DNA from 2 places in the Streptomyces sp. NPDC006384 genome. Region 1 is predicted to be linked to the other one. Evidence: riboswitches for the same ligand, from Rfam matches in the RefSeq annotation. Region 1 holds a riboswitch; the other holds the start of a gene.
The links. Region 1 has a riboswitch for thiamine pyrophosphate ahead of ACFYOJ_RS23200 (thiamine ABC transporter substrate-binding protein). Riboswitches for the same ligand answer to the same signal wherever they lie in the genome.

Region 1 (4,536 bases):
GGCGTCCAGGTCCCCGGGGTCCGCATGCCGCAGGGTCTCGACGGCCAGGCGGACGACCCGGCGCACATCCTCACCGTCGACCGCGGTGTCCGTTTCACACATGCCGAAGATCGTAACAATGCGTGTACATGCCGAACGGCCGGTCCGTCCCGGCATGCTTCCGCGCTGCCGCCGGAGGCCACCGACCGTCGCCGGCGGCGGCCATGACGGGCGACGGACGCAGGTCACCCGAGTGGATCTGCGACACTGGTCGAGTCATGCCTAAGCCCGGAGAACTCACATTCGTCGCCCCGCGCGGAGCCAAGAAGCCGCCGCGGCACCTCGCCGACCTCACGCCCGCCGAGCGCAAGGAGGCCGTCGCCGCGATCGGCGAGAAGCCGTTCCGCGCGAAGCAGCTCTCGCAGCACTACTTCGCGCGGTACGCCCACGACCCCGAGCAGTGGACGGACATCCCGGCCTCCTCGCGCGAGGGTCTCCGGGACGCGCTGCTGCCCGACCTGATGTCGGTCGTGCGGCATCTGTCGACCGACCAGGGCACCACCCGCAAGACGCTGTGGAAGCTGTTCGACGGGACGCTCGTCGAGTCCGTGCTCATGCGCTACCCGGACCGGGTGACCATGTGCATCAGCTCCCAGGCGGGCTGCGGCATGAACTGCCCCTTCTGCGCCACCGGGCAGGCCGGCCTGGACCGGAACCTGTCGACCGCCGAGATCGTGCACCAGATCGTCGACGGCATGCGGGCGCTCCGGGACGGCGAGGTCCCCGGCGGCCCCGCGCGGCTGAGCAACATCGTGTTCATGGGCATGGGCGAGCCCCTCGCCAACTACAACCGGGTCGTCGGAGCCATCCGCCGCCTCACCGACCCCGAGCCCGACGGGCTGGGGCTGTCCCAGCGCGGCATCACCGTCTCGACGGTCGGTCTGGTCCCCGCGATCCACCGGTTCGCCGACGAGGGCTTCAAGTGCCGCCTCGCCATCTCGCTGCACGCCCCCGACGACGAGCTGCGCGACACCCTCGTCCCCGTGAACACGCGGTGGAAGGTGCGCGAGGTGCTGGACGCGGGCTTCGAGTACGCCGCGAAGTCGGGGCGCCGGCTGTCCATCGAGTACGCGTTGATCCGCGACATCAACGACCAGGCGTGGCGCGGCGACCGGCTCGGACGGCTGCTCAAGGGCAAGCCGGTGCACGTCAACCTGATCCCGCTCAACCCGACGCCGGGCTCCAAGTGGACCGCCTCGCGGCCCGAGGACGAGAAGGCGTTCGTGGAGGCCATCGCGGCGCACGGTGTACCGGTGACCATCCGGGACACCCGTGGACAGGAGATCGACGGGGCGTGTGGTCAGCTCGCCGCGAGCGAGCGGTAACCTGACCGGCGTACAACTTCACATCCGACATCTTCATATTCCGACAGGGGAGCGCCACAGCGCTGAGAGTGCGGCACCGGCCGCAGACCCTCCGAACCTGGCCCAGGTCATTCTGGGTAGGGAGATCGGTCATCACTCGAGCTGTTGCGCCCTGCCCGGGATCCTCGTCAGAGGTCCCGGGCAGGGCCGCGTCTTCTCCTGGTCACCCAGGAGGAATCAGTGAGCATCACCAAGAAGGCCAGTGTCCTCGCCGTCGGGCTCGGGCTCGTCGGCGGGCTGACCGCCTGCGGGTCGTCGTCCGGCGGCGACGGCGACGGGTCCGGTTCGAAGACCGTGACCCTCGTCAGCCACGACTCGTGGGCCGCGTCCGAGAAGGTCATCGCGGACTTCGAGAAGAGCTCCGGCTACAAGGTCAGGGTCCTGGAGGACGGCGACGCCGGGCAGGCCGTCAACAAGGCCCTCCTGACCAAGGACAACCCGCAGGGCGACGTCTTCTTCGGCGTCGACAACACCCTGCTGTCCCGGGCCCTCGACAACGGGCTGTTCCAGCCGTACGAGCCCAAGGGCTCGGACACGCTCCTGCCCGAGTACCGGGCCGACCAGGGCAAGCACCGGGTCACGCCCGTCGACACCGGGGACATCTGCGTCAACTACGACAAGGCGTACTTCAGCGAGCACAAGCTGACCCCGCCCGACTCCTTCGACGACCTGACCAAGCCGGAGTACAAGAACCTCCTGGTCACCGAGGACGCCGGCAGTTCCTCGCCCGGGCTCGGTTTCCTGCTCGGCACCGCCGCCGAGTACGGGGACGAGGGCTGGCAGGACTACTGGAAGAAGCTGAAGGCCAACGGCGTCAAGGTCGTCGACAGCTGGGAGCAGGCGTACAACGAGGAGTTCTCCGGCTCGGCCGGCGGCAGGAAGGCGAAGGGCGACCGCCCGCTCGTCGTCTCCTACGCCTCCTCGCCGCCCGCCGAGGTCATCTACGCCGACCCGAAGCCGGACACCGCGCCCACGGGCGTCGCCGCCGGCACCTGCTTCCGCCAGGTCGAGTACGCGGGCCTGCTGAGCAACGCGAAGAACCCCGAGGGCGGCAAGGCGCTGCTGGACTTCCTGATCAGCAAGGAGTTCCAGGAGGACATGCCGCTGAACATGTTCGTGTACCCGGTGCGAAAGGAAGCCCAGGTCCCGCCGGAGTTCGCGAAGTACGGGCCGCAGGCCGAGGACCCGCGGACCATGGCCCCGGAGAAGATCGCCGACAACCGTGACCGGTGGGTCAAGTCGTGGACCTCGCTCCTCCTGAAGTGACCCAGGTGACCAAGTCCGCCGGGTCCGCCCGCGCCGCCGGCACCCGGCGGCGCGGGAACGCGGCGCGGCTCGCCCTGATGGCCGGCCCCGTCGCGTTCTTCGCGGTCTTCTTCGCCTACCCGGTCGCCGCGATCGTCGCGCGCGGACTGAAGGCCGACGGGACCTGGCAGCTCGGACGGGTCTGGGACGTCCTGGCCCAGCCCGACGTCCGGCACGTGCTGTGGTTCACCACCTGGCAGGCCCTCGCCTCCACCGCGCTCACCCTGCTGGTCGCCCTGCCCGGCGCCTACGTCTTCGCCCGCCTCGACTTCCCCGGCAAGCAACTGCTGCGGGCCGTGGTGACCGTGCCGTTCGTGCTGCCGACGGTCGTGGTGGGCACGGCGTTCCTGGCGCTCGTCGGACGCGGCGGGCTGCTCGACGAGCTGTGGGGCGTACGCCTGGACACCACGGTGTGGGCCATCCTGCTCGCGCACGTCTTCTTCAACTACGCCGTCGTCGTGCGCACCGTCGGCGGGCTGTGGGCACAGCTCGACCCGCGCCAGGAGGAGGCGGCGCGGATGCTCGGCGCCTCCCCCCTGCGGGCCTGGCGGCGGGTCACCCTGCCGGCGCTCGCGCCCGCCGTGGCCGCCGCCGCGCTGATGGTGTTCCTGTTCACCTTCACCTCCTTCGGCGTCGTCCAGATCCTCGGCGGGCCCGCCTTCTCCACCCTGGAGGTGGAGATCTACCGGCAGACCTCGCAGATCTTCGACCTGTCCACGGCCGCCGTGCTGACGCTGATCCAGTTCGCCGCGGTCTGCGCCGTCCTCGCCGTGCACGCCTGGACGGTACGGCGGCGCGAGAGCGCCCTGCGGCTGGTGGACGCCTCCCGCACCGCGCGCCGGCCGCGCGGGGCCGGACAGTGGACGCTGCTGGCGGGCGTCCTCGTCACCGTCGCCGTCCTCGTCGTGCTGCCGCTCGCCGTGCTGGTGCAGCGGTCGTTCGGCGGCGGCCTCGGCTACTACCGGGCGCTGACCCGGGAGGACGGCGGCACCTTCCTCGTCCCGCCGGTGCACGCGGTCGGCAACTCCCTGCAGTACGCCCTCGTCGCCACCGTCATCGCCGTGGCCGTCGGCGGTCTGGCGGCGGCCGCGCTGGCCCGGCGCGACGCGGGCCGCCTGGTGCGCGGCTTCGACGCGCTGCTGATGCTGCCGCTCGGCGTGTCCGCCGTGACGGTCGGCTTCGGGTTCCTGATCGCGCTGGACGAGCCCCCGCTGGACCTCAGGTCCTCCTGGATCCTGGTGCCGCTCGCCCAGGCGCTGGTCGGCGTCCCCTTCGTCGTACGGACCATGCTGCCGGTGCTGCGGGCGGTGGACGTACGGCTGCGGGAGGCGGCGGCGGTGCTCGGGGCGTCGCCGTGGCGGGTGTGGCGGGAGGTCGATCTGCCGATGGTGCGGCGGGCGCTGCTGGTCGCCGCCGGGTTCGCCTTCGCGGTGTCGCTCGGGGAGTTCGGGGCGACCGTGTTCATCGCCCGGCCCGACAACCCGACGCTGCCGGTCGCCGTGGCGCGGCTGCTGGGGCGGCCCGGTGACATGAACTACGGGCAGGCGATGGCCCTGTCGACGATTCTGATGGTGGTGTGCGCCGTGGCCCTGGTGGTGCTGGAGCGGCTGCGGACCGACCGGAGCGGGGAGTTCTGAGGATGCTGCTGAGTCTGCGGGACGCGACCGTCCGCTTCGGCGGTCGGGCCGTGCTCGACGCCGTCGACCTGGACGTCGCCGAGCACGAGGTCGTGTGCGTGCTGGGGCCCAGCGGCAGCGGGAAGTCGACGCTGCTGCGCGCGGTCGCCGGCCTCCAGCCGCTGGACGCCGGGCGGGTGGAGCTCGACGGA
Region 2 (4,536 bases), on a different contig from region 1:
GCGAGAGCCGTGGTGACCGGCACGGAGGCCACCAGACCGATCGAGCCCACCAGCGTGCGCACGATCTCCTCCGCGACCAGCTCGCTGTTCGCCACCGTTCCCACGCCGCTCTGCGCGATCGAGAAGAGCAGCAGCAGCGGCAGCGCGGCGCCCGCATAGGCGAGGACGAGCGTGTTGACGACCGAGGCGATGTGGTCGCGCCCGATGCGGATGCCGGCCCGGTACAGGCCGCGCCAGCCCATCGTCGGGTTGGCCTCGTGCAACTCCCACACCGCGGAGGTCTGGGTCACCGTCACGTCGTCGAGGACGCCGAGCGAACCGATGATGACCCCGGCGAGCAACAGACCGCTCATGTCGATCGACGGGTACAGGCCGTGGATCAGACCGGTGTTGTCGTCGGTGTTGCCGGTGAGCGCCGCCCAGCCGATGAACAGTGAGCCGAGGACACCGATCAGCAGCAGCGAGACCAGGGTGCCGAGCACCGCCACCGACGTCCGCGCCGACAGACCATGGCACAGATACAGAGCGATCAGCATGATCGCGCTCGAGCCGATCACCGCTACGAGCAGGGGGTTGGAGCCCTGCAGGACGGCGGGCAGGATGAAGAAGTTGAGCAGGAGGAAGCTGATGGCCAGTGAGACCAGGGCCATGAGACCCCGCAGCCGTCCGACGGCCACGACGGCGAGCGCGAAGATGCCGGCGAGCAGACCCAGGGGCAGCCGGCGGTTGATGTCGGCCACCGAGTACTGCAGGTCCTCGGGAGCGGAGGGCTCGTAGGCGACCACGACCTTCTGGCCCTCGTGCAACTGCCGTGTCTGGTCCGGCTGCACGATCTCCTCGAACGTGCGGCCCTTGTCCTTGCCGGTGTCGACGCGGATCGTCGCCCGCTTGCAGTCACCGTTCGCCTGCTGCACGGCGGAGGAGCCCTCGGCGGTGGAGGTGTCGCCGGTCGGAGGAACGCCCGAGGCGTTGACGGACTTGCAGCTCAGCCTCACCACCTCGGTGACCGTCGCCTGCTGCGTCTGCCGGTCGAAACCGACCCCGGTCCGTTCGTGCGGGGGTGCGCCGCCCGGCCAGAGCACGGCGAGCCCGACGACCACCGCCGCGGCGAACGGGATGAGGACGGCCGCGATCACCTTCCGCAGATGCTGGGACACGGGTGTCGCGGGCCCGTGGCCGTGGCCGTGCGAATGCGCGTGCCCGCCACCGCCGCCGTGTCCGCCACCGCCACCGTGCCCTCTGTGCCCACCGTTTCCGCCGGGGCCGAGCCCGGGGCCGTGTCCGTCGGCAGGGCTGTACGCGTGATCCGTTTCCTGTCTTTCCTCCGCTCCGTGTGCGCCGCCGGGGCCCTGGGCGCGCACCCGGCCGTCGCCTGTCGCGGCGCCCGGGCCACGAGGGGGTTCGTGCGGTGGGTAGGGAGGATGCTGGGTCGTGGTCACCGCCCGATCATCGCAAGAACGTGAGGGGCCCTCTGTTCACCGCGCCCGAATTGACGCTAGCGTGGAGGCACCTTTGTACACGCGGGAGCTCGGAGCACCGGGCTGAGAGGGCGCTGACCTCCGTCCCAGCGATGTTTCACGGGAAACATCACCACAGCAGGGTGATCTTTCCCACGAAGCGTCGGCGGACGGAAACCGCTGCGTCGACCGCCGAACCTGTTACCGGGTAATGCCGGCGTAGGGAGTAGGTCTCATGACCATCGAGGACGCACGCATGTCTGCCTCCACGCAGGACGCCGCCGAGGCGGAAACCGCGGAAACCGCGGAGGCCGGGAAGTCCATCGGCTGGCACAAGGCGTACGTCGAGGGATCGCGCCCCGGCCTGCGGGTGCCGGTCCGTCAGGTGCATCTCACCAACGGGAAGTCGGTCACCCTCTACGACACGTCGGGCCCGTACACGGACCCGCTCGTCGAGACCGACGTCCGCAGGGGACTGCCGCCGCTGCGGGAGAACTGGATCATCGCCCGCGGCGACACGGAGGAGTACGCGGGCCGGCCCGTCCGCCCCGAGGACGACGGCATCAAGCACACCTCTCCGCGCGGCGGACTGCGCAATCTGGACGCGGTCTTCCCCGGGCGCCCGCGCCAGCCGCGCCGGAGCCGGAGCGGCGCGGCGGTGACACAGCTCGCGTACGCGCGCCGGGGCGAGATCACGCCCGAGATGGAGTACGTGGCCATCCGGGAGAACGTCGCGCCGGAGGTGGTCCGCGAGGAGATCGCCGCGGGGCGGGCCGTCCTGCCCGCCAACGTCAACCATCCGGAGACCGAGCCGATGATCATCGGCAAGCGGTTCCTGGTGAAGGTCAACGCCAACATCGGCAACTCGGCCGTGACGTCCTCCATCGAGGAGGAGGTCGAGAAGATGACCTGGGCGACCCGCTGGGGCGCCGACACGGTCATGGACCTGTCCACCGGCCGCAACATCCACACCACCCGCGAGTGGGTGCTGCGCAACTCCCCCGTCCCCATCGGCACCGTGCCGCTCTACCAGGCCCTGGAGAAGGTCGACGGCAAGGCCGAGGAACTGACCTGGGAGATCTACAAGGACACGGTCATCGAGCAGGCCGAGCAGGGCGTGGACTACATGACGGTCCACGCCGGCGTGCGCCTGGCCCATGTGCCGCTGACCGCGAACCGCAAGACCGGCATCGTCTCGCGCGGCGGATCGATCATGGCGGCGTGGTGCCTGGCGCACCACAAGGAGTCGTTCCTCTACGAGAACTTCGAGGAGCTCTGCGAGATCCTCGCCGCCTACGACGTCACGTACTCCCTCGGAGACGGTCTGCGGCCGGGGTCGATCGCGGACGCCAACGACGAGGCGCAGTTCGCCGAGTTGCGCACGCTCGGAGAACTGAACCGGATCGCCAGGCGTTTCGATGTGCAGACCATGATCGAGGGCCCGGGCCATGTCCCGATGCACAAGATCAAGGAGAACATCGACCTTCAGCAGGAGATCTGCGACGAAGCCCCGTTCTATACGCTCGGCCCGCTGACGACGGACGTCGCCCCGGCGTACGACCACATCACCTCCGGCATCGGAGCCGCGATGATCGCTTGGTGGGGTACGGCGATGCTCTGCTACGTCACGCCCAAGGAGCACCTGGGCCTGCCCAACCGCGACGACGTGAAGACCGGCGTCATCACCTACAAGATCGCCGCGCACGCCGCCGATCTCGCCAAGGGACATCCGGGGGCGCAGGAGTGGGACGACGCCTTGTCGGACGCCCGTTTCGAGTTCCGGTGGGAGGACCAGTTCAACCTGGCCCTCGACCCGGACACGGCCCGGGAGTTCCATGACGAGACGCTGCCGGCCGAGCCCGCCAAGACGGCCCACTTCTGCTCGATGTGCGGGCCGAAGTTCTGCTCGATGAAGATCAGCCAGGACATCAACGAGCGGTTCGGCGGCGCGGCGGCCGAGGGAGCGACACCCGAGGAGATCGCCGAGGGGATGCTCCAGAAGTCGCGGGAGTTCGCCGAGAGCGGCAACCGGGTGTATCTCCCGCTGGCCGACTGACCCTCGGCCCGGATGCCCGCCGCCGGCCGGGCGGGCATCCTCCGGGTCGTGGACGCCCGCCCGGTCCGCCGGCTATTCGGGCCGGTGCTCCGGGCCGCCGAAATCCGGGCTGCTGTAGTCCGGACGCGAGTAGCTCGGGCGCGCACCGGGCCGGCCGTCGTCGGGGCTCGTGAATCCCGGGCGGCCGTAGCCGAGGTGCGGCATCCGGCCGGCCGGGGCCGAGGGACCGGCCCGGCGCAGGCCGGCCGCCGCGTCCGGGTCGGCCAGCGCCTCCCGCAGAAAGGGCAGGACTCCGCGCTCGAGCAGGGCGTGGTGCCAGGCCTCCCTGGCCCGGACCACCTCGTCGTCGAGTTCGTCGTGACGGCCGGACTCGGCGGAGGGACGGTTGCGCAGCGCGGTGAGCAGCAACCCCACCGTGGCGACGAGGACGGCGACCGCGGCCAGACCGCCGAACAGCCAGCCCGTGGTGAGCATGGTCTGCGCGAAGCTCTGGCCGGGGTCGAGCATCCTCAGGACGTAGCCGACGAGGAGGAAGATCGCCGCGGCGGTGCCGGCCAGAACGGGGGTCAGGACGGCGGCGACGGCGACGGCACCCGCGCCCTCGGCGGCCTCCCCCATGGTGGCGGCGAGGCCCACCGCGCCCGTGCCCGAGTCGGCGGGGCCGGAATCACGGGCGGACGACGGGGCGGACGGTGCCGGGTGGCGCAGTTCCTCGCGGACCTTCACGTAGTGCTGGTACTCCGTCGTGGCCGCCGCCGTGATCAGCGCGGTGGCGTTGAGCGCCATGGTGCGCAGCTGTTCGGTGTTGAGCCGCTGCCCGACAGCGGCCAGCTCCGGGCGGTGCGGCGCGGAGCGCAGCGCCTCGTCGAGGATCCGTTCGTAGTCCTGGCGGTCCTCGTTCGACAGGTGCTGCGGAAGGCTGTTCATGTGCATCCCCCGATGCTCCGTAGGGCTTGGGGCTCGCATGCCAACGAGCCGTCGGGCAGAAACGGAGGGGAGCCTGCTACGGATAAGGCGATGGTA

Region 2: another riboswitch for thiamine pyrophosphate. It lies ahead of thiC (phosphomethylpyrimidine synthase ThiC); the one in region 1 lies ahead of ACFYOJ_RS23200 (thiamine ABC transporter substrate-binding protein).

What each region holds. Positions count from the first base shown of each region.
Region 1 is NZ_JBIAHR010000017.1:66,981-71,516, forward strand. It holds gene ACFYOJ_RS23190 (DinB family protein) at 1-102, opposite strand, end outside; gene rlmN (23S rRNA (adenine(2503)-C(2))-methyltransferase RlmN) at 258-1,364, shown strand; TPP riboswitch at 1,400-1,505, shown strand; gene ACFYOJ_RS23200 (thiamine ABC transporter substrate-binding protein) at 1,584-2,669, shown strand; gene ACFYOJ_RS23205 (iron ABC transporter permease) at 2,747-4,345, shown strand; gene ACFYOJ_RS23210 (ABC transporter ATP-binding protein) at 4,348-4,536, shown strand, end outside.
Region 2 is NZ_JBIAHR010000020.1:54,958-59,493, reverse strand. It holds gene ACFYOJ_RS25295 (YibE/F family protein) at 1-1,439, opposite strand, end outside; TPP riboswitch at 1,511-1,700, shown strand; gene thiC (phosphomethylpyrimidine synthase ThiC) at 1,693-3,513, shown strand; gene ACFYOJ_RS25285 (hypothetical protein) at 3,586-4,446, opposite strand.